3 regions of the Bacteroides intestinalis DSM 17393 genome follow, and region 1 is predicted to be linked to each of the others. Evidence: riboswitches for the same ligand, from Rfam matches in the RefSeq annotation. Region 1 holds a riboswitch; each other region holds the start of a gene.
What was found. A riboswitch is a leader RNA that binds a small molecule or an ion and turns the genes downstream of it on or off. The one in region 1 is predicted to bind cobalamin.

Region 2: another riboswitch for cobalamin. It lies ahead of BACINT_RS10955 (TonB-dependent receptor plug domain-containing protein); the one in region 1 lies ahead of BACINT_RS19855 (DUF5074 domain-containing protein).
Region 3: another riboswitch for cobalamin. It lies ahead of BACINT_RS23180 (TonB-dependent receptor plug domain-containing protein); the one in region 1 lies ahead of BACINT_RS19855 (DUF5074 domain-containing protein).

The regions. Positions count from the first base shown of each region.
Region 1 is NZ_ABJL02000008.1:2,578,555-2,586,161, forward strand. Features, by position in the region: gene BACINT_RS19840 (PKD-like domain-containing protein) at 1-861, opposite strand, end outside; gene BACINT_RS19845 (DUF5074 domain-containing protein) at 864-2,219, opposite strand; gene BACINT_RS19850 (TonB-dependent receptor plug domain-containing protein) at 2,244-4,256, opposite strand; gene BACINT_RS19855 (DUF5074 domain-containing protein) at 4,266-5,438, opposite strand; cobalamin riboswitch at 5,558-5,765, opposite strand; gene rplU (50S ribosomal protein L21) at 6,195-6,512, shown strand; gene rpmA (50S ribosomal protein L27) at 6,536-6,805, shown strand; gene serS (serine--tRNA ligase) at 6,950-7,607, shown strand, end outside.
Region 2 is NZ_ABJL02000008.1:353,360-360,966, reverse strand. Features, by position in the region: gene BACINT_RS10955 (TonB-dependent receptor plug domain-containing protein) at 1-1,994, opposite strand, end outside; cobalamin riboswitch at 2,046-2,296, opposite strand; gene BACINT_RS10950 (hypothetical protein) at 2,430-2,663, shown strand; gene BACINT_RS10945 (DUF4251 domain-containing protein) at 2,783-3,361, opposite strand; gene BACINT_RS10940 (mucoidy inhibitor MuiA family protein) at 3,568-5,451, opposite strand; gene BACINT_RS10935 (DUF4369 domain-containing protein) at 5,596-6,585, shown strand; gene BACINT_RS10930 (nucleotidyltransferase family protein) at 6,580-7,320, opposite strand; gene BACINT_RS10925 (RapZ C-terminal domain-containing protein) at 7,381-7,607, opposite strand, start outside.
Region 3 is NZ_ABJL02000008.1:3,450,968-3,458,574, reverse strand. Features, by position in the region: gene BACINT_RS23190 (ABC transporter substrate-binding protein) at 1-1,088, opposite strand, end outside; gene BACINT_RS23185 (DUF5074 domain-containing protein) at 1,093-2,163, opposite strand; gene BACINT_RS23180 (TonB-dependent receptor plug domain-containing protein) at 2,180-4,192, opposite strand; cobalamin riboswitch at 4,244-4,446, opposite strand; partial or broken gene BACINT_RS23175 (serpin family protein) at 4,548-5,789, shown strand; gene BACINT_RS23170 (TolC family protein) at 5,886-7,091, opposite strand; gene BACINT_RS23165 (efflux RND transporter permease subunit) at 7,122-7,607, opposite strand, start outside.

The DNA.
Region 1 (7,607 bases):
TGCCATATATGGAGAATATTCAAATGATTCCGGAACATTCTTCCCATCATCACCCAAATAATACGAACAATAATTCTCATACCAGCCACCCATCCAATAATCGGCAGGATCGGTTGATACAAATCCATCTCCCGTCACATCATCTTTCAGAAAGATTACCCCATCCGTAAAGTCCTTTGCATCATATGTAATAGACATGGATTCATTCTTTATAGAAAAACAACCATCACCATTGGCATCGTAGCCCAAACCACGAACAGACCGACTGTCATCACCACCAAAACCTGGTCCCATCACAACAAAGAAGCGAGGATCTGCTTTAGCAATTGCTAAGATCATCTGATATCCGGTAGATTGGTCACTTTCTTTCCAACGATACCCCCAACTCAGGAAATGAACATTATCCTGTATCGGATCTTCCCAGTTGTCACCACTTATCCATTGCACGCCTAATGCAGACTGACATTCTCCCTCTCCTGTCCAGAATTGAATATCACTCATAGACTTTACAGCATCATAAGCCACATATACATTCACCAGTATAGCGGCATAGGCTTCATCTTTATCCTTATAAGCTGCAAACTTCACGTCGTAAGTTCCTGCCTTTGTGGGAGTAAACACATACTTCAGTTCAGTTGATACCTTCTCACCATCCACTGTCCACTCAAAACGAGCATTTTCACCATTTTCCACTTTCGCCTCCAAGGTGAGAGATTTTCCAAGTGCAACGTCTTGTTTTTCACCATCGACAATGGATACTGAGAGTAGTAAAGCATTGTCGTTGGAATCATCGCTACTACAAGATGCCAATCCTATAGTAAGGACAAGACATGATAAAAAATAGATAATATTATTCTTCATAGTTATCTAAAATTAGAAGTAAAGAAGACTCCAGCCGGATATCTTGTACAATCATTATAATGTGCTTTCAAAGTAGGAGTTGCACCACTAAAATCGAATATACTAATTTGATTTATGCTTACATTATCTCCATATCCTTTTATCGTATTGAGATAAACACCTTCTGTTACCGGATCAACGGCCACCGTATTATAAACAATATTGGCATTCTCTACCATTTCTTTAGCATCCACCATCAACTTAGTTTCATTGGTACTAAAAATGTGCCGATAAACTTTGGTAGCAAGACCACTCATATACAATGTATCACCCTTAGCTGTTATGCTAGGAGCAGCTGCAAACGAGGCTGACAATGTTTTTGTAGCATCTTTATCCGCCGATAAGTCGTTTTCTTTTATAATCGAATAATCTTTGGCACTGACTTTAGCTATTTTACCAGTTGAAACCGATACCCAAACGTTATTATCTGATGATTTTACCACACCCGAAATATTACCGTCAAATTCAACCGTTGCCGATACTTTATCCTTTCCGGATTCTATGACAAGAAGATTCTTGTTTTGCGAAGCAAAAACTTTTCCTCCAACAACTGCCATCGTATTTTTTCTGGCTCCTTTCGTTCCTTCGATAAGAGTCGCTTCTCCTGTAGAAGGATGAAACAACTTAATACCTCCGTTATCACGCAGATAAATGTTATCATCGCCCAACACTGCTACATGCGTAGGCCAACTTACCTGACTCTTCAATTCATCACCAAAAGCAGTTTCCAGTTTCAATGTTTCAGCATTGACTATCGTCAAAAAGCCTCCCTCGTTACCTCCGTTTTGAGAAACAATATACATTTTATTGTTGGCAATAAATACATCCTGTGGAACACTACCCAACCATGCTCCATTGTTTTCTTTCTGGAAAGCCATCTCCACTAATTCTCCCTCAGGACTTATGAATATTAAAGACCCACCTTTATCGCCTCGCAAAGAAGCTCCTTCGTTCAGTATAAAGGTTCCATACTTATACTTTCCATACACGTCGAGGTCTAACTTGGCTGCTGCTTCACCTTGTTCCGCATTTGAAACTTTCAGTTGAATTTCACTTTTTCCAAGATCCGTCGCAGTAAACTCATAAGCAGGGGTGGTAGAAACTTCCTTACCATTCAATGTCCAGGCGTATTTCACTTCTGAACTTCCTTCTACTACAGCCTTTAGATTCAGAGTTGTACCTTGCACTACTTCTTGTGCTTCGGCACCCTCTATCACAACTGTTAAAGGCGACAACGGTTCTTTGTCATCATCACTACAAGATACTAGTCCTACCGTAAGGACAAGGCATGATAAAAAATAAATAATGTTCTTCTTCATTGTTAGTATATAAAAAATTAAAAACTAAAATTCAAACATCAACGAGCACAGCACATTACGCAATGGCATCGGATAGTATTGTGTCGATTCATAATAGGTATTCAGAATGTTATCCACACGTACTTGCGAAGTAAGCTGCATGCCGTTCCCTAATTTCCACAAATAACCCACTAATAAGTTATGAACCGTATAAGGACGGGTTGAATAAGATTCATCAGTTGTGACATAACGTTTACCTATATAAGTAGTCTGCCACGAACAAAAGGCTTTTTTATAATCGAACGCCAGCCGTGCATTCCATTTCAATTCGGGCACATAAGGGATCTGCTGCATATAAGAGTTATCATCTACATGCTGCTTCTTCCGCGTACGCGAACGAGCCCAGCTGAAATTACCGGAAAGTGTAGTCTTGAAATCTCCAAAGCTAAGCACCATTTTACCAGTAAACTCTGCTCCCATCGAGAGGACATTACGTTTGTTCTGAGGTGTCCATATCCACTGGTTGCCATCTTTTGGAAGCCACAATATCCAATTGTCAATATGCATCAGATAACCGGACGCTTCTGCATTCAATGTCATCCAGGAGGTTAAATCATTCTTATAACCGATGGCTGCGTCATAAGAATAGCCGTCTTCGGGTTTCACATCAGGATTTCCACCGGGACGCCAATAAAGATCATTCATACTGGGAAAACGATAATTATACGACATGCTACCTTTTACGTAGAAGGTCTTATCGAAAAAGTTTGTGGCAAAACCAGCCGACCATGTAGACACGTTCCGGCTATTATTCTGCTCGAACATATACTGCCCATGTAGTTGTAACCATGGCAATAATGTCCAGTTCGCCGAAGCTTGCAACGACAATACATTGCGATGATGCTTCAATGGCGGTTCGGGTACCGGTATATTATAATACACATCGTCTATCAGGTACTTAGCGGAATCCACATCAATGTAACTACTCACATTTACCAAGTCGTGTGTATAGGTAAGCGTAGCATTCAATACCAACTCGTCAACAGGTGCACACGAATAATCAGCAACCCCCTGCCATGTCTGCGAAGAGTTGATATTGCCTTCCGGGTCGAACAACCCGCCATCAAACCATTTGTCATACTTCAGACGATAATAAAGCCATGCGCCTTTTACATGAAATTCATGGATGCCACGCACGTAGTCGAACCCTACATACCCGCGAATATTCGTTTCATTCTGCTGTTCGTGTGTCTTTCCCACAATGCCTAATGGTTGGGGCAACATGCGCTTCCCTTGTTGTATCCAGCCTACAGCAGCCAGTTGTGCGTACGGATTCAGTTTAAAGTACCCTTCCTGCATCGCACTCCATTGTGAATATTTGGCATCTTGCCGCTTCTCACGGAAAGCTTCATTAGTAAGTACTTTATTAATATAAGTATAGTCATTATCCGAATGCTGATAAAACAAACGTGTTTTCGAAACCACCCGTTTGCCACTTACATTAATCTGTGTTCCTCCGGTATATGTGTTATAAGAACCATATTCTCCAAAAAATTTACCTGTAACTCCCTTTCCCCACTCCGGATCATTGAAGATGTTTACACTCCCACCCACAGCACCGGTACCACTCTTCACATGACTGCTTCCATAATAAAGGTTCACGTTGTCGGCAAAGAAGACAGGGAACTGCGAAAAGTCAAACACTCCGGACATCGGCGGCGTGATGTTGATTCCATTCCAGTTGACCCGGGTTTGCGCAGCACTTCCTCCACGGAAAGAGGCTGTAGATAATGCTCCCGTGCCCAGGCTCTTAATGTAGGTAGCTGAATTTTCGGTCAATAACTCAGAAAACGAACGGGTTTTATTGATTTGCAGCAATTCAGGCTCAAGATGCGTCACTTTTGCACCGGCATTTGCTTCATTGGCATGACGTATCCGACGGGCTACAATCTGCACCTCATCCAGATTCAGGCCATAGGCAATCGTATCCTTTTTTTGAGCTATCGCATCAGTCACCAGCAGGCATGCGGCAACTATCAGGAAAAACAGTTTTCTCATAAACTTAGATTATTGAACTTCGGATGATTCAGGGAAATAGACCTGATTGGGATAAATACCAACACGGTAACTTTCAACATTTCCACTCTCTTTATAATGACGAATATAGCCACGCTGTGCCGAATAGTCCAGACAGTCGCAGATATACACTTCCCCTTGCGGACTTACTCCACAACCATACATCATATCTACTCCAGGTACATGACGATGTAATTTAAAAGTGCCATCATCCGTATTCAACGTATAAATACTTTGTTGTGAGTCATTCGGAAGACCCGGTTTGCAGGTTCGCACACTAAAATAGATCAGAGTTTTAGTAGCATCCATGTCAGTCCGGTTATAGCTGATAGTTCCGGTTACATCCCCTTCTTTGGCTTCATTCTTACTGACAAAAGGCAGTCTGTAAGTAGTCACTACCTTCTCCGTCTGCGGATCAATACACTTTAACAGGATAGCAGTAAGTTTGCCTTTATCACGTTCGTTCATCAAAGCCCATATCTTGCCATTTTTGTCTTTCAGCAATTTACAGGTTTTAGTGACTTCCTCATTATAGACTTCTTCTATCATGCGGCTTCCTTCCAGAGTAATATTGTCCAGATCGAACACATAAACCCCTTTTGCTGTAATACCCAAAAGTTTATGTTCAGACACTTCCATATATTCTACCCATTTTCTGATAACGATATATTCCAAGGGAGTACCATAAGGAGGCACGGTACGAATCCGTACCAGCTGGCTGGGCAAATCAACACCGGAGACATTGTTACTTAAAAGATCGGAAACGATAGCAGTAGTATCCGATATAGCCACAATCTGACGTGGTAATCCTGCCTGTGTATAAAGTATCGTACCTTCGGATTCGAAAGTCTTGGAATTCACAATCTCGATTTTCTTAGAATTGTTCAAAGCGATGAAGTACTTCCCATTAATCATCGTAATAGATTGTGCTACATCCCCTAACGGTCGGTTATTCACAACACGAAAGACATCGGGACTCACCATCCCGTTACGGTACAATACAGATATAGCTCCCATATTCGTACCTATTCTTCCCTCGTTCAAAACAATAGCTTCGATATTACCCTCGCCCACTCCGGCAGGAAAATCATCCTCATATTCGCAGGCGGATAATGATACCATTAGCACTGCACAACATAACCTCAAAATGCGTTTCTTCTGCATACACACAATTATTTTCCGTTATGTTTCGAGGTACGAAGTCAGAGCAATGACCTCTCATATCTATAACAATATGAGTTGAAGCAATGTGAATCTCTTAAGTTCCTTTTCCCCCGAAACTGTAGATTGCAGACTTTGCAGGCAGGTCTTCTGACTCGCTTCCTCTCCGGAAGTCCTTCCCATCCTATACGGACAGTGGACAAGTGTAGAATTTATCCGAAAAGTTTAATGAAGCTCACAGCAGTGGGTCTGTTCAGGAGTTTCACCTGATTCCCTTTTCACCTCGTTTGATAAGATATATCACGAAGCACCCGAAAGCCGGATTCTTAAATCCGAGTGCAAAGATAGACATTATAAATCATGCAAGGAAGAATATTCTAAAAAAAAAGAAAATGAACTTAATGTTTTATTCCCTCTTATAAGTTTGCTTGGTTCAGTACTCAAGGCTTTATGAATAGGCCCCGTATATTCATTATATCTGAGTCTTATTTACTCCGTGTCTTCTCCGTATCTATACGCTTGGACTTGATACGGAGTTGGTACGGCCTTGACACGGAGTTGGTATGAAGCAGACTTGCAAGAATCCCTTCCTGACAGATTTCCTAAATCTATTCCTCAAAAAAAGAGGAAGAAACGTTTGTCTGTTCCAAATAAAAGAAGTACTTTTGTGCCCGATTATTCCGCACCGGGTTCGACAAAGTGCTTTCTAAGTGATTAGAGACCACCCGACGGAGCTAACTTATACATTATATATAAGAAATGTACGCAATTGTAGAAATCAACGGTCAGCAATTTAAAGCAGAAGCTGGCAAAAAGCTGTTTGTACACCACATCCAGAATGCAGAAAACGGTACAACAGTAGAATTTGACAAAGTTCTTTTGGTAGACAAAGAAGGTGCTATCACCGTAGGTGCTCCCACCGTAGAAGGTGCAAAAGTAGTTTGCCAGATTGTATCAAGCCTGGTAAAAGGTGACAAAGTTCTCATTTTCCACAAGAAAAGAAGAAAAGGTCATCGCAAGTTGAACGGTCACCGTCAACAATTCACAGAGTTAACAATCACAGAAGTAGTAGCTTAATCAATTTAAAACAGTAAGAAGAAATGGCACATAAAAAAGGTGTCGGTAGTTCTAAGAACGGCCGCGAATCACAGAGCAAGAGATTAGGCGTTAAGATATTTGGTGGCGAAGTTTGCAAAGCTGGTAACATCATCGTTCGTCAAAGAGGTACTGAATTCCACCCGGGTAACAACATCGGTATGGGTAAAGACCACACTCTTTTCGCTTTAGTAGACGGAACTGTACAGTTCAAAGTAACCAAGGAAGACAGACGTTATGTATCTGTAATCCCCGCTGAAAGCGCAGAAGCGTAAGTTTCAGAATAAAAAATAAAGAAAAGGGATGTAATCCAATGGATTGCATCCCTTTCTTTTTATAGCAAAAACAACACCTTATTTGTTTTTTACTTATCTTTGTGCTCTCAAATCAAGATTTTAATCAAAACAAAGTATCAAGATATGCTTACCATCAAACAAATTACAGAAAACACCGACGCGGTGATCCGCGGACTGGAAAAGAAGCATTTCAAAAATGCTAAAGAGACAATAGACCAAGTAATTGCCTTTAACGACAAAAGACGTAGCACACAGTCTGTATTAGATAATAACCTCTCTGAAGTGAACTCTATTTCCAAATCTATCGGACAACTGATGAAGGAAGGGAAAAAAGAGGAAGCTGAAACTGCCAAAAGTCGTGTAGCCGAGCTAAAAGAAACTAACAAGACTCTGCAAGCCGAAATGGACCAGGCTGCTGAAGATATGCAGAATCTGCTCTACACCATTCCTAATATACCTTATGATGAAGTACCCGAAGGTGTGGGCGCCGAGGATAATGTAGTAGAGAAAATGGGTGGCATGGAAACCGAACTTCCCAAAGATGCACTACCTCATTGGGAACTGACGAAGAAATATGATTTGATTGACTTCGACTTAGGCGTAAAGATCACAGGAGCCGGATTCCCGGTTTACAAAGGAAAAGGTGCACAGTTGCAACGCGCACTGATCAACTTCTTCCTGGACGAAGCCCGCAAGGCTGGCTATCTGGAAATCATGCCTCCGACAGTGGTAAATGCAGCTTCCGGTTACGGAACAGGCCAGTTGCCCGATAAGGAAGGAC
Region 2 (7,607 bases), 2.2 Mb from region 1:
GTAAGAGAGGCCAGATGGGATGCATCCGGACGGCGGTCGCTGTAATCGAAAATATTGCTGATTCCTACGCCCGGTTCTATGGTAAAGTATTTTAAGCCGTCAAAAGTATGTCTTGTGCTGATATTCCATAAACCAAATCCGGGAGCGGATTCGTCAATCCATTCATCACTTTTTAAAGTCTCATGGATGCGTTTGCTTTGTACACGACCATTCAGGTTGATATTTAGCCGATAGCTCTTCCAAGCATGCGCATAGTTTGCGTTTACATTACCCGAGTGGCGAACACTGCGCTCTATTTTGTGCCAGCCGGTTTCACTGTCTTTAGTTCTGGCGTCGGCAAAGGTATAATTACCGCCTAAAGAGAAACCATAACCCAGATTTGCATTCAGATTCACTTCAAATCCTTTGATTAACGCTTTATCGTTGTTAACGTAGTTTTGGATATTACCCAGCTTGGCATTGCCACCATATAATTCGTTTGCGATTTCCTGGAAAGCTGCTTGTTCAGCCTCTGAAAATTCGGATAGTTTAACGGTACGCGCTACAATCATATCGCGTAACTCGTTGATATATCCGGTTACTCCCACTGTTAACCATTTCTTATTGAACTCTAAATTGATGGAGCCATAGTTGCTTTTCTCTGCATCCAGATTCTTGTTTCCGGCACTTAATGTTCCTGCTCTGGTTCCTCTTTGAGAATAAGAGTATTTGTATAGCTCATCAAGTCCTGGGGCACGGAATCCTGCCGAATATTGTCCGCGAATGGTAAAATCGCCCAAACGATACATTACGGCAAGTTTGGGTGTAACGTTACTCTTGGCTGTTTCGTGATATACATAGCGCAATCCTGCCTGTATCTGTAAGTTCTTAAACAAAGTGATTTCTTCTTGTGCATAGGTAGCCCAAGTGTATGCGCGTTCATCAACGTTGAATGAAGGTCGATCCAGAGTTTCCTGTATATATTCCACTCCGAATATGGTACGGGTATTTTCCGTAAAGCGGAATAATGACTTCAGGTTTCCGCTATAATAGTGCTGCCGTTTCTGACGCACTTCGTCTCCAACCTTGTTATCTCCATCCTCATTGGTGTACAGATAATTGGTATCGTAATTATCATTCTTAATATCAAACTGGATATAAGAACGTTTGTTGAAATTATATTTAGCTCCTGCTCCTAAACTGTATGCATCGTATGTCAGATTGTATTTCAGGTATTCGGGCTGACGTTTAACTGTACGGTCATAATAACTACCTTCAACATACATTGACAGTTTGTCGTTCGGTGTAAATTGAAACATCTGGGTATAATTGTCCGTATAGAAAGCGTTAGCATCATGTTGGTCTCTCGCTTCACCATCTGCATCTACACGTGTGAGAGTCCAACCATCGGCCTGACGACGTTGATAAGAAGTATAAGAAGCAAACTTCTCTGTTTTGATGTCTACGTTGGCAGTCTGGGTGAATTGTCCACGCTCTTCTACCTTTGTATTGCTGGTAACTGTTATGTCATTTATCGGTTGGTTTGTAATGATATTGATTACACCACCAATAGCATCACTACCATAAAGAGCGGAACCGGCACCCTTCAGGACTTCAATACGTTTTACGTTACTCATGTCAATGCGGTTCAGGTCGATGTTGTTACTGCTGTCTCCTGTTAGCTTTTTGCCATTAATAAGTATAAGCACATACTTGTTCGACAGTCCGTTTAGCATAAGGTAGTCTCCCATTGAGTTGGTAGAGAAAGACAGCGACGGAACCAAAGCAGTCATCGCCTCACGGAAATCTGTAATTCCAGCCTTTTTAATGTCGTTCGCTGTTACTACTTCCACTGGTGTTGGGGTGTCTTTCAGTCTGTGATGCGTACCTGTACCTGTTACTACAACGGGATTAAGTTCTACACTCAGGTCTTGACTCTGTTTTGTCTCTTGTGCAGATGCACTCATTGCTACACATCCTCCCATGAGGATGAACAGCCAATTCTGTTTCTTCATTGATTGATAAATAAGAATTAATACTTGCCTTCTTGACCCCGAGACGGCGTTAATTATGTGATTACCCAGGCAGGTTTCCTGACTCAGCCTTTACGGAAAGTAACCTTCCCATCCTTGGTTTCCCATTTGTTGGACAGTGGTTTCTGGAAGTTCTTCAATGAATACTTCCCGTTTTTTGTTTCGCGTTATCTGAAACAAAATTAAGGCTTTACAGTAGCGGGCACTGTTCCGGTTTCTCACCGGATTCCCTTTTATGTGGAGTGTTGAACACACTTCACATCACCTAAGCGGGTACAAAGATAAACATATCTTTAGATAAGGAAAAGTATTTTAGGCTTTTATGTTTAGGAAAGCAGAAGTATGTATAAAAACATCGAAAGGATGAATCATAAATAAAAACTCTATATTTGTAGTATGTAATTAATACGGTACTTTATGACGACAGGAGAACGTAAACAACTTTTGTTTCAACGCCTAATGGCGGTAAACGATGAACGGCTATTAGAAGACATTGAGGCATTATTAAATAATCGTTGTCCGGATGATGTTCTATACTTTTCTTTTGAACTGCGTGATAAGATTGATAATGCTTTGGAACAGATGCAGTGTAAAGAGGTTGTGTCTACTGAAGAAGTGGAAAATAGATTAAGTCGATGGAGCGGAAAGTAAGAGTACTGTAACTCTCATAAAAAAACACTTGCGGCTGCGAGAGCCTGCGCTTGTACAAGTGTGAACATTCATTTGTACAAGCGCAGGCTCTTGCAGCCGCAAGTGTTCAATTACAATAATTAGAACGACCGTCCTTTAAATATATTCGACTCGGACAATGGAACGAGTTTACCGTCCAGTGTTAATCTATTCGAGTTGAAATTAGGATTTACTGTGGCAGATACATTGTTGCGGCCACGAGTGAGCCTGATAGAGACTTGTGCTGAGATTCCTACACCTGTCACACTAAAATTGCAAGTTACATTCCCCTTTTTGTCGGTGGTGGTTTTTACTTCACCTACAGTGCCATCCACTGTAACACCTCCAATTCCGTTAGGACCTGCAAAGGCGCCATTGAAAGCAATCTGTACGGATGCCCGGTCACCATTTAAAAGGATAAAATTGGTATTGGATGTAACAAAAGCACTACGGCCTCTTTTGAATGTTACACGATCCGCTTCCAATACAAACTTTCTCTCCTTTATGGCTTGTACTGCATCAGTGTATGCTCGTTCTTCTTCTATTTTCTCCCGAGCTTTTTCTGCATCACGTTGTGCTTTACGTTCAGCACGACGACTTTCACTTTTACTTTCCTGTGCATAGATTGTTGTAGATGCACCTATGAAAACCAACATCAATAATACGATAATCTTTTTCATAACTTCTTCTTTCTTTTGTTAGAATAAACAATCAAAAAATGAAAAGGATGCATGTGATCTATATTAATATTATATGAATTAATATTTATTATAAGTAATACACTGTTATGTTATTTCTTTCTTGAATACATTTCTGTTGCATAGACCATCTGCCTGTATGGAGCAGATGGTCTATCAACTTGTCTTTAGATTAATTAAGAAAAGCATTATTCTATTATTAAGTTTCGCCCTTTAGGGTACTTCACTTTATAACGTAAAGCTAAATCACGTTGTTCGCCGGGTTGTAAGGTTATTTGCCAGGTGATGATACCTTTCGCTTCATCCAGACTGCCGCCGCTGATTTCTTCTGCTGTTACGGTAATGTTATTGTTGCGTGATACGGGTAGTTGGTCGTAAAGCGTAAGGGTGACAGGCTCTGGACGCGTATTGCGGACAGAAAGTTTCCATGCAATGGATTGCGTCTGATAGGAACCCATAAACTTGCGTGAGGTATATTCGTTCTCTTTCGTACGCTGTATCATGATACGTTTATCACGACCTAAAGAGAAGGATAGTGTGTCGTTCTGTTGGGTGACATTCATAATGGACTTGCCAATGAAAGTATTCTCAAAATAAACATTTGCTTCGCCTTCAAGTAAGTTCAGCTTTTCCCAATCGGTTACCTGGGCAATCAGGAAAGCATCTTTATCTATCTTCGGAGTACTTTGGTAAGTATAAGAAGCGGGTAATTCGTAATGACCGATTTCAGCAACTACAGGCTTGTTATCAGAAGGAATGGTGTAGGGCACTTTTATTTCAAATTCGTAGCCCATCTGTCCCTGGCTTTGTTCAACGTCAAGGGCCATGCTGGCTTCTTCTTCGTATTGAATATCTTTTTTATGGTTTACCTTAAGACCGGAGACAGCACCTGCCATAAGAGGTTTCTTTTCAGCGCCGTAACCTACTACCACTACTTCATCCAAAGCCTGTGTATCTTCCTGAAGGGTAACATTCATAATATTCCCTTGTATATCTCTGGTCTGAGTCTGATAGCCAATATATGAAAATTGAAGTTTGTTTTGTCCATTGGGAATAGTTATAGAATACTTACCGCTTATGTCGGTTATGGCTCCTATCGTAGTCCCCGGAATGGTAACGGTAGCACCTATTACGGGCGTACGTTCATTATCAAGAACGATTCCTGAAACAGTGTTTCCATTGAGATTCAAATTGTAGCGTGGTGCTGCAAGTCCGTAATCCAACCAGTAAGTAGACAGAGTGGGGGCTACGCTTCCGGTGGAAGGATTAGAGGAGGAAAGGGATAATTCTACGTTCTTCCACTCTTCCTTGGTATTCTGAAAGATATTGGCTTTGTAGATGATGGAGATAGGCTCGGCCAAGCTACCGGAACGAACATCATAGGAAGGGAACCAACCGGCATTTTTTACATAATAGTTCAGGGTGAATGTAGCTTTGCAAGCTGCTGGCGCATTTACATTGACCTTAATTTCACTCATAGGGGTTAGAGATTTACCACTTAGTTGTGCCAGTTCAGAGCTCAGTTGCCCCTGTTTGATGGCAAGTTCGGCTATCTGTTCATTGATAGCCAGTTCTTTTGTTTTCAGAGTTTTCAATTGTCCGGAGTAATATTGATTCACTTCTTTGATAGTGGCCAGAGAAGTAGCGGTATTCTTATTGCTGACGGAGCAATTTGTTTTCAGCATTTCATATTCGGCATTGATAAGTCCAAGCTCGGCATTTTGTTCTTTCTGCTGTTTCTCTATTTTTTTAAGCTCCTTTTGCAGGCTTTGTTGTTTTTCGCTGACGGCAAGGCTGTCTATATAGTTGTATTGCCGGTTGACTGCCGTAACGGTGAGTTTTCCCTTTGCGCTGACCTGCATACTTTGTGCATCCATATAGGGAGATAATCCGGTAAAGATGAGCGTTGAATTTCCTGCCGGAATATCTACTTGTTTGGTACGCGTCACTTGGGCGCCGTCAATGAACAGCATTACCTTTTCGGCAGTAGTTTTCACCTTGTTTTGTCCCATAAGGGTGGTGGCTGCACAAAAGCAGAAACATGCCCATAGTCCTAATCTCAGTCGTTTCATAGTCAGTCTTTTTAATGTTATGTCACAAATATATGGATATTTCATTAACAATTGCTTTTATATATTGTCTTTTTTGCTTGCATCTTTACTGAAAAGATTGTTCTTTTGTACAATGTGTTTGTTTACTTAATCTATCTGGGCTTTATGAAAATCAATCAATGGATATTTTACTCTTTGTTTCTGGGACTCATCAGTTGCCAATCGCAAGAACAGACTTTTATTGTGCATTGCACCGGACTGGACGCTTACGAAGGAGATACGGTCTACCTGTGGCGATATGGTGCTGACCGTATGACGGGTGACCGTGATTATGGGAAAGCTCCCCTGGACTTCGCTATTATCAGAAACGGGGAAGTTTCATTTTCCGGAAAAGAAGATACGTTGCATATCTATGGAATGGAGCATTCCGGCAGTATGAATTTCTTTTATCCCGAGGGAGGGAAACTGACGTTGACAAATGTAGTCCCACCGGCAATGCCTGTACCGTACAAAAGTACCAATCCCCATTCACAAAACGTACGTCTTTGGAAGCTTTGGCATGAAGATCTTTTTCCGCTGGAAGCTACGCGGCAATTTGTATTCGACAATGCCCGGAACGCAATAGGATGGATGGTGTTTGATCGTTGGGCAGCAATCTATCCGGATGAACTGGAGACATTGTACCAGAAAACTCCTTTACAAATGCGAGACAGTACATCTGTATTGATAGGACTGAAACGGATGCTGGATGCTACCCGCAGCCTGAAGCCGGGAGATCGTTTTGTTGATTTCAAACAGGTGGAATATGCAGAGAAAGACAGTTTGCTCTTTTCAGACATTGCAGGGCAGGGATATCCCGTGTGTTTACTCTTTTTTCTGAAGCCCGATGAAAAAGGTACTGTTCGTGCAGAAATCAAAAATCTGCGAGAACAATATCCTGATATACGTATTATTGTTCCCACTTATAGATATCAAGATCCGGAATTCAAAGAGTTCATTCATGAATTGGAAACCGAATATCAGGCGACCATCCTGGATGACAGTCGCCGTTTTGAGAAAAGTGCCCGTTGGAAGTATCGTATTTACGGTTCCTTCAACTACGAATACTTATTTGATGCCCAAGGACAGTTGGTGAAGATGAAACCTGTTTTATAAAGACGCATAATAGGCTTCTGCCTTTGCAAGTGTCTCTGGTTTGCCCACATCAAACCAGTTTTCGCTGTCTATAGGAAATCCCTGAATGCATGCTTTCGGGCAGATATCCACATAAAATGGAATAATGGAAAATTTTCCTGTCCAGCGTTCGCCTTCCATATAGCGGAAAATAGAGGGAGAAAGAACATGGATGCAGCCAAAGGCCTGCAACTGATAATGATCGCTGGGATAATTGAGTTCTTTGGGGAGTACTTCGCCTGTAGAAAGATTTGTCCAACCACAAAGGCGGTTATCTTGATTCATCAACAAATAACGGGATGTTTTCCGGTGATTAGTGAGCAGAGTGGCATCTGCATCACTTTCCAGATGGTGGTGGTAGAAAGCATTGAGATCCAGGTCCGTCAGGATATCGGCATTATGTATAAGGAAAGGCTCATTGCTCTCCAGCAGAGGACGGGCTTTTTTAATACCACCACCGGTATCCAGCAGTTCACCCCGTTCGTCACTGATATGAATATCCACACCGAAGTTCTGGTTTGCGCGGAGGAAGTCTATAATCTGACTTCCAAAATGGTGGATGTTTATGGTGATATCATGGAAGCTGGCATCTTTTAGCTTTAAGATGACACGCTCCAGCATCGTTTTGCCTGCTACGGGGACAAGTGCTTTGGGCATATTGTCTGTCAGTGGGCGCAGGCGGGTGCCGAGGCCTGCGGCAAATATCATTGCTTTCATTCTTTTTATTTCTTGAATTATCGAAAGTTTAGACCAATATTCTTATCCTCTACTTATTCTTTAGTTTTTCGCTTTAAAAGTCTGTTCAATATTCTGTTCCCTGTGCATCAGATTTACCTGTACTCCGAATTTCTGGTTCAGATGTTCTGCCAGGTGTTGTGCTGAATAAACCGAACGGTGTTGTCCGCCAGTGCATCCGAAACAAATGGAAAGGTTCGTAAATCCACGTTCCATGTATCGTTTCACGGAAGCATCTACCAGACCGTATACATGTTCGAGGAACGTGG
Region 3 (7,607 bases), 870 kb from region 1:
GAAGGATGAAATATCTTAATTAAATCTTTCAATAACCAGTCTGGATGGAAAGGTGTTTCTTCATAAAAAGGAACCCGGTTGGTATTGCATCCGTAGATGTTCCGTTCTTTGAAGGCACGGAAACCTGCATAAGGGGCAAACTCTTTTTCAAGTTCCCCGTATGTTTTATCTACGGGTTGATTGTAGCGTATCAGCCAGAAATCCGTTTGTTGACCTTTCTCAAAGATAACTTCGAAAGGATAGGGGAGTGAGCCGCTATGTGTATCTTCTCTGAAAATATAGTTGGCACCTGCATCAGAGTATAGTTTGGCGATGGTACTGTTACCACCCGGAGTGTACCAGGTAGAGCTTGTTTTCAAATCACACATCACGGAGGGAGCAAAAGAGATAGGCTTTACTAATTCTTGCAAATCCTTATAATTTCTTTCTATCGAAGCAAACATAGCATCTGCTTCTGTTTTCTTACCAAATAATAAACCGTAGAAACGCATCCATTCGGCACGTCCCAATGAAGAGGTTTCCATATAGTCGGCACATTCAATGATGGGTACATTCAGTTTCTCTACACGTCCGTATCCACCACTGTTTTCGAAAGGAGAAAGGAGGATGGCATCGGGATGCAGGTCTATGATTTTCTCAATATTGGGATTCATTCCATCACCTACATCGGCGATGGTTTCGTTTCGACATCCTTCCTCTATTTCCGGTAGTTTGATATACTTCAAGTCGCATACGCCACCAATGCTATTCAAATCACCAAAGTCTTTCAGTAAGCTGCAATGAACGGATGAGTAAATGACGGCTTTACTAAGTGGAGTGCGAACAAGGGTGCCTTGAGGCAGTTCATGGGGCAACGGCTGTTTTTTGTCTACTAATACATAGGTGTGTAGTATCTTTGCTGTATCCCAGGGATTGCGTAGCTGTGCAACGATGTAATCTTCGTAATCTATCAGAGAGAGATTAGCGGAGTAGTGCAGCGGGATGGTGTCTCCTTGTGCAGAGCCGGAAGCAGTGCTGTTCTTTCCGCTACAGGCGGAAAGAAGTAACACTGTCACCCAAAAGGTTAGAAAGAAAGAAATTTGTTTCATGCTGTTATTCAGTTACAAAACGCATATTAGTGGTATAGTATCCGGTTTCCAACTTCTTTTTAAGTACGCCGTCACTACCATAAACATATATGTCGTTGAGAGCAGAGAAGGGTTGATCGATGATAATTACATCTCCTGTAGCCGGGTCGACTACAATATTACCAGGATTGGAGAAATCGCTGTAGTTGGCAAACCGCGTAGTTTGCTTGGTATTCATGTCATATACAGAAATGCTTTTAGGAGCGGCATCTTCGTAATATTCTGCATAAATGAGATAGATCTTGTTGTTTTTTATTGCTATTTTGCTGGCTGGGCATATTTCCGTAACCTGATCTGTTTGCGGGTCGATGCATTGTAATGTCTGAACTGGATTTCCTCTGAAATCTCCACATGAAATGAAATATACTTTTCCGTCTTCTCCGGTTGTACAAACATCATAAGGATTGAGAAGTACTTCTATGTTTTTCGTTTTCTTGAAAGTAGCAATATCGACAACTGCCACGTATTTGCCGGTACCATCATTGTTATAATTTGACAGATTTACATAGAGTTTTCCATTTGCAGAAGTCAATGCTTCCGGATGATCTCCTATTTCTATCTTTCCGGTGATGGAGAGGTTCGTGGTGTCCAAGCGTGATACCGTGCCATCGTATGAGGTGAAATAAACATTTCCTCCGGTAGCTGTCATATATCGTGGTTGGATAGACTTCTCACTTTCGTCTTTTAAGTTCAACGTTTTTATACGAGCGAAATCTTTTCTGTCCACCACTTCAATCTTGGCTGAACTGGAACAAGTGATATATATTTTTGTACCATATATACACAAGTCCTGTGCATCACCGATACCTGCTCCGTTGGCAGCTGCAAACAAATCTGCACTAATTGTCTTCAGATCTCTGTCATACCATTGTATAGTACCATTATTCTCTCCCCAGTTTCCTGTATTAATAACATATGCTCCATTAACAGGTGCTATCGGTCCTTTCGGAATTGTCGGTTCGTCATCATCACTACATGCGGTAAATGCTCCTAATGCTATAACCAGCATGGCGGTTTTATACCAATACTTCTTCATAGTTTTTGTTTTTAGTTTATAATTTATAGTTGATTGTTACTTTGTAATTGCGTCCGGGCATCGGGTAGAAGCGGACTATTTCGTAGTTCTTATCACTCAAGTTCAAGGCATCCAGCTGTATGCGTAGTGACTGCTTCTTCCATTTAAAGGTATGCGAGAGTGATATACTGTGGTCAGTGTAAGATTTAATACGATTTTCCGGAATGTTCTGGGCAATTGAATAGCGTTCCGAAGCGTACATTATGTTATAAGTCAGGTTGACATACGGGTTCTCAAAAGTCAGACTTCCTGAACCTGAATGCTTCGGAGTATATATAATCTGATTCCGCCATATTTTAGAATTACGGTCAGTAATATCTTCCGCTTGCATGAAGTTGTAAGTTCCTGTGAGATATAACTTATAATGTTCTGCTAATTCTTTTTCAATTGCCAGGTTAATATCCGTACCAATGGTTTCGACTTTACCTAAATTCATCATCTTCCAGATAAACATAGTGGGTACTGCCACAATTTTATCTTTCACCCGATTATAATAAGCATCTACTGAAAGGCTTAGATAGTCGATAAATTCCAATGAAGTAGAACTCCACGTTGTACCTACATTGAATTGCCGGGTAACTTCAGGCTTTAAATTATGGTTGCCAATTACCAGATAATACAAATCATTGAATGTCGGTGTACGGAAGATATCTTTGTATGAAGCTCTGAAACGTAGACCAAAATCAAATGGTTTCCACGACAGACTGACAGCGGGGGAAAGGCGTTTACGGTCTGCAGCAGCTTTTCCTGTCCGTACATTCTCTGTAATATAAGTATTCAGCAGGGAAGCGGTAGCAGAAAATCGGTTGCTTTTATAGTGTGTGGCTATTGCTGTTAAATAGGTGAAACGTTCCGGATATTGATTGTTCTGTAAAGTCGTTGACAAATAGTTATAGGCGAAATCCTGTGCTAATGAGAAAGATAACCCTTTCACCGGTTCGTTCCATAGGGTAGCGGATAAGTAAGTCTCAGTCTGGCGGAAACGATTGTCTGTAATACCGGAAGATTCATTATTATAGTCCCGGTTCCAGCTGAAGTTAAATTTTCCACTTGCTTGTAGTTTCCATTTCTCAGAGAACCGATTCTCATACTTCAATTGGCCGAAGTAATTACGGTCATATAGTCTTTCGGCAGCATACGGATTGTCATAAATTACTCCGCCGGGTAACCCTCTTTCCGAATCAAAGAGATAAACTTTGGCTTTCAAATCCTGTTTCTCATTCAGAGTTACAAACAAATTTAATTCTGCCCGATAAGTCTCTATATCACTATTGTTTCGTTTGGAGTCAATCAGTTTGTTCCCATTCCACATTTTGAAAGGATAATTGCCGTCTGCTCGTAAATAATCAGCATGGGCAGAAAGACTGAAACGGTTACTTAATTTTTGAGCATAAAATAAAGAAGGATTAGCAAGCCCGTAAGAACCGGTTTTCATATTTGCAAGCAACCGTAAAGGTCTGTCACTAAAGTCCGGACGTGCGGTTTCGATACTTAAAGCACCGGCAGAGGCAAACATCTTTGCTGTCTGGTAAATATTATCACTCTGCCCAATGCTGAGTGCCAGTTCAGAAACATTGTCTAACGAAAAACGGGAGATATCTACCTGCCCTGACTGACAATCACTGACTGTCACTCCGTCATAGCTGACTGCTGTATGTTGCGCTCCCAAACTGCGTACAGAAACAGTCTTTAATCCACCAACTCCACCATAATCCTTAACGCTGACTCCCGAGAAATGGCGAACTGCATCGGCCACATCCGATACTCCCAAACGTTCCATATCAGTTTTCTTCATCTGTTGGAGCGGGGCGGTTGCTGAGAGAGCCGGTGGTACACGCCGACCTTTTATCCCCACTTCCGGAATTGCATGTACTTTTCCTGTAATGGAGTCTCCCACCTGTTGTGCTTGCAGGCTGGCGCAAAGCCAACATACAAAGCAAAACAAATAAAACCGTAGCCAGATGTACCGACATAGATTATCTTTTATCATATATAGAAAGCTATAAAAATAGATACACCTCATGCCCTTTCCTCGAAGGCATAAGAAATGATCGGTTTTGCAGGTCTTCTGACTTACTCCGGATTTACCGCCTTCCCACCATACGAATATTGGCAGTGGCACAGGTGATTGGCAAATCCTGCAATAGGAGATCACAGCAGCGGGACTGTTTGGGAGTCACACCCAATTCCCTTTTCATGGAGTATACCGAAAGGCATACTCCAACAAAACCGGGAGCAAAGATAAGAAAGATTTATGTTTAATTTGTAATGTGGTGCAGTATTTTATAAATTTATGCATTTATTCTAACAGAGTAACTTAATAGAAAACTAATACTATAATGCTTATGCTAAAGAAAACTATTGCTGCGCTAAGCCTACTCAGTATCCTTGCAGCTTGTCAGAATGATGAGAACCCTCCTCAACCGGAACCTAAACCACGTCAAGACATCAATCTCACCCGTGTGGAACAAGCTTTAATGGACAAAGGTACAGACTTTGCTTTCCGTTTCTTCGATCAGGTGTGCAGTACCGAAAAGGAAAAGCCGAATGTCTTTGTGTCTCCATTGAGTGCATCGCTTTGCTTATCAATGATTACTAACGGAGCTTCGGGCAATACGCTTACTGAAATGCAGAACGTATTGGGATTTCCTGCCGCTTCTTTCTCTCTTGATGATCTGAATAACTATAATCAAAAACTAACTTCAGCTTTATTGGATTTGGATAATACCACTCAATTAGGAATTGCCAATTCTATCTGGATAAAGGAAGGTTTTAAGGTTTACGACTCCTTTGTGGATGTGAATAAGAAAATGTACGATGCACAGGTGCAGGAGCTTGACTTTGCATCTCCCACAGCGAAAGATGTGATAAACCAATGGTGTGCCGAGCAGACGAATAATTGTATAAAAGAGGTTATACAGAGAATACCGGAAGATGCACGTATGTATTTGATTAATGCACTCTACTTCAAAGGTATCTGGAAGAGTCAATTCCAAAAATCGGATACTCGCCAGGAAAATTTTACTAATTCTGATGGTACTGAGCAGAAAGTGAATATGATGAATCAGACAGAAACGTTTAATTATGCTCAGAACTCAGCATTCTCCATCGCAGAATTGCCGTATGGTAACTAAGCTTTCAGTATGGTGCTCTTATTGCCTGCCGTGGATAAGACTTTGGATGAGAGTTTGTCCGAGTTGACTTATGAAAACTGGAAAGAGTGGAATGCAGCTTTGTCGGGCAGACAATTGCAGGTTAAACTTCCCCGTTTCAAAGTGGAGTATAACAAGATGCTCATAGAGGATATGGTTGCTATGGGGATGAAGGATGCCTTTGATGGTTATAAGGCTGATTTCTCTAAAATGTCGGCAGCCGAGTTATATATTGGTCTTTTGCAGCAATTTACTTATGTAAATGTAGATGAGGAAGGCACTGAAGCAGCAGCTGTTACAGTTGGTGGAATGTTTGAAACTTCCGTTGGACCATCTACTCCTATATCTTTCTATGTAGACCGTCCTTTTGCTTTTGTGATTAAGGAAAAGAGTACGGGAGCAATTCTCTTTATGGGGAAAATTACGAAACTGTGATTTGTTATGCTATTTATAAAGAAAGCGAAGAATCAACTCCTTCAATTGCCGGAGTTGGTTCTTCGCTTTCTTTATAAATATAATAAGAATATATTCTTATAGTTTACTCTTATATATCTGTGCCATTACCTTCTGATACTGATTTTCCAATTGAAGCAGATTCTGTTTACTTTGATAAATCACAGAAACTTCTACAAAATACTCTATCACGCTGATCTGTCCACCGGTAAGGGCTTGTTTCAGTAATGCAAGATCTTGTTGTGAACTGAATGCTTCCCTATATTCCTGTATGGAGGTTTGCAATGATTGCGCCTCACTATACAGTTTTGCTAAGGTCGCCTCAGCTTGAAAAGTAGCGTTCTCTTTCTGATAGTCGAGATTCAGAGATTGTGCTTTGGCTATCTTCACCTTATTGCGGTTTTCAAACAGTGGGAAAGAAAAGCCCACTACAACTCCATTGAACGGAGTACCGGACTCAGTATTACGGCGATATCCCAGTTCCAATTTTGGCAACCAGCCTTGCTTACTTGCAGAAATCTGTTTGCGGGCAGCAGCACTTTCACTGCTCAATGACAGCAAAGTCTGATCGGCTGCCAACACTTCCGAACGTAACTGTTCATAGTTGTTAGGAAGAAGCGGCAATGGATAATCATTGATGGAACGGAAACTGCTCAGTTCATTGTCTTGCAAAGACTGGTCTCCGTTGAGTGCAAGGAGAGATTTCCAGGCATTATCAAGCGCAGTCTGATTGGCGCGGAACTCTGTACGTACATTCAGTAATTCCAGATTGATTTTGTTTGTTTCCAATACATTGGCATCACCTGTTTCCAGACGTTTCTTGTAGTATGTGGAGAGTTCCTCAGCCTGTTTCATGCGTTCATCCAGAATCACTTGCTGATGCTGTAACATGATGATATCGAAACAAAGCTCCTTGGCTTGCAACAACAATTGTTGACGGAAAGCAGCAGACTGTGCATCAAGCGCACCGGTTTTGAGTCGATTTACTTTTCCGCGTGTAGCATATAAAGTAGGGAAATCAAAGCTTTGGGAAACAACAAGTTCACCTATCGTCTCGCTCTTATCTTCCGAACCCCACAAATGGGCATACGAGAGAGTGGGATCAGGCAAATTGTTTTCCGACTTGTTTTCCAATTTCTGTGAAGTGATAAGTTGCGCATTAGCCTGCAACTCCTTATTGTTCGCTTCAATGCGGTGCAGCACTTCGTCTATGCCAATCGATTGGGCACGCATCCCCGCATATAGGAAAAAAGTGATAAAACTAAATATAAGAATTCGTTTCATTATTTGATATTGTTAATAGTTATATGGATGTTAATTCGCCGGTTTCCGGTGCATCATCAGATAAACAATCGGAATGATGAAACCGTTCAGGAACGTGGAAGTTAAAAGACCTCCGAGAATAACCTTCGCCATCGGGCTTTGGATTTCATTACCCGGCAAATCACCTCCCAGTGCCAACGGAATAAGTGCAAGAGCAGAAGACAACGCGGTCATCAGAATTGGATTCAAACGGTCCATTGAACCGCGGATTACACTGTCATACACATTCAGTCCTTCTTCCCGTTGCAAGTGGTTGTAGTGGCTGATCAACAACATACCGTTTCGGGTAGCAATACCGAACAGTGAAATAAAACCGATAATAGCAGGAATACTCACTTCTCCCGTTGTCATCAACAAAGCAAATACACCACCGATCAATGCCAACGGCAGGTTGATAAGAATAATCGCACTTTCCTTCACACTGCGGAATTCATGATAAAGTAGTAAGAAGATCACTGCAATACTCATCAGCGATGT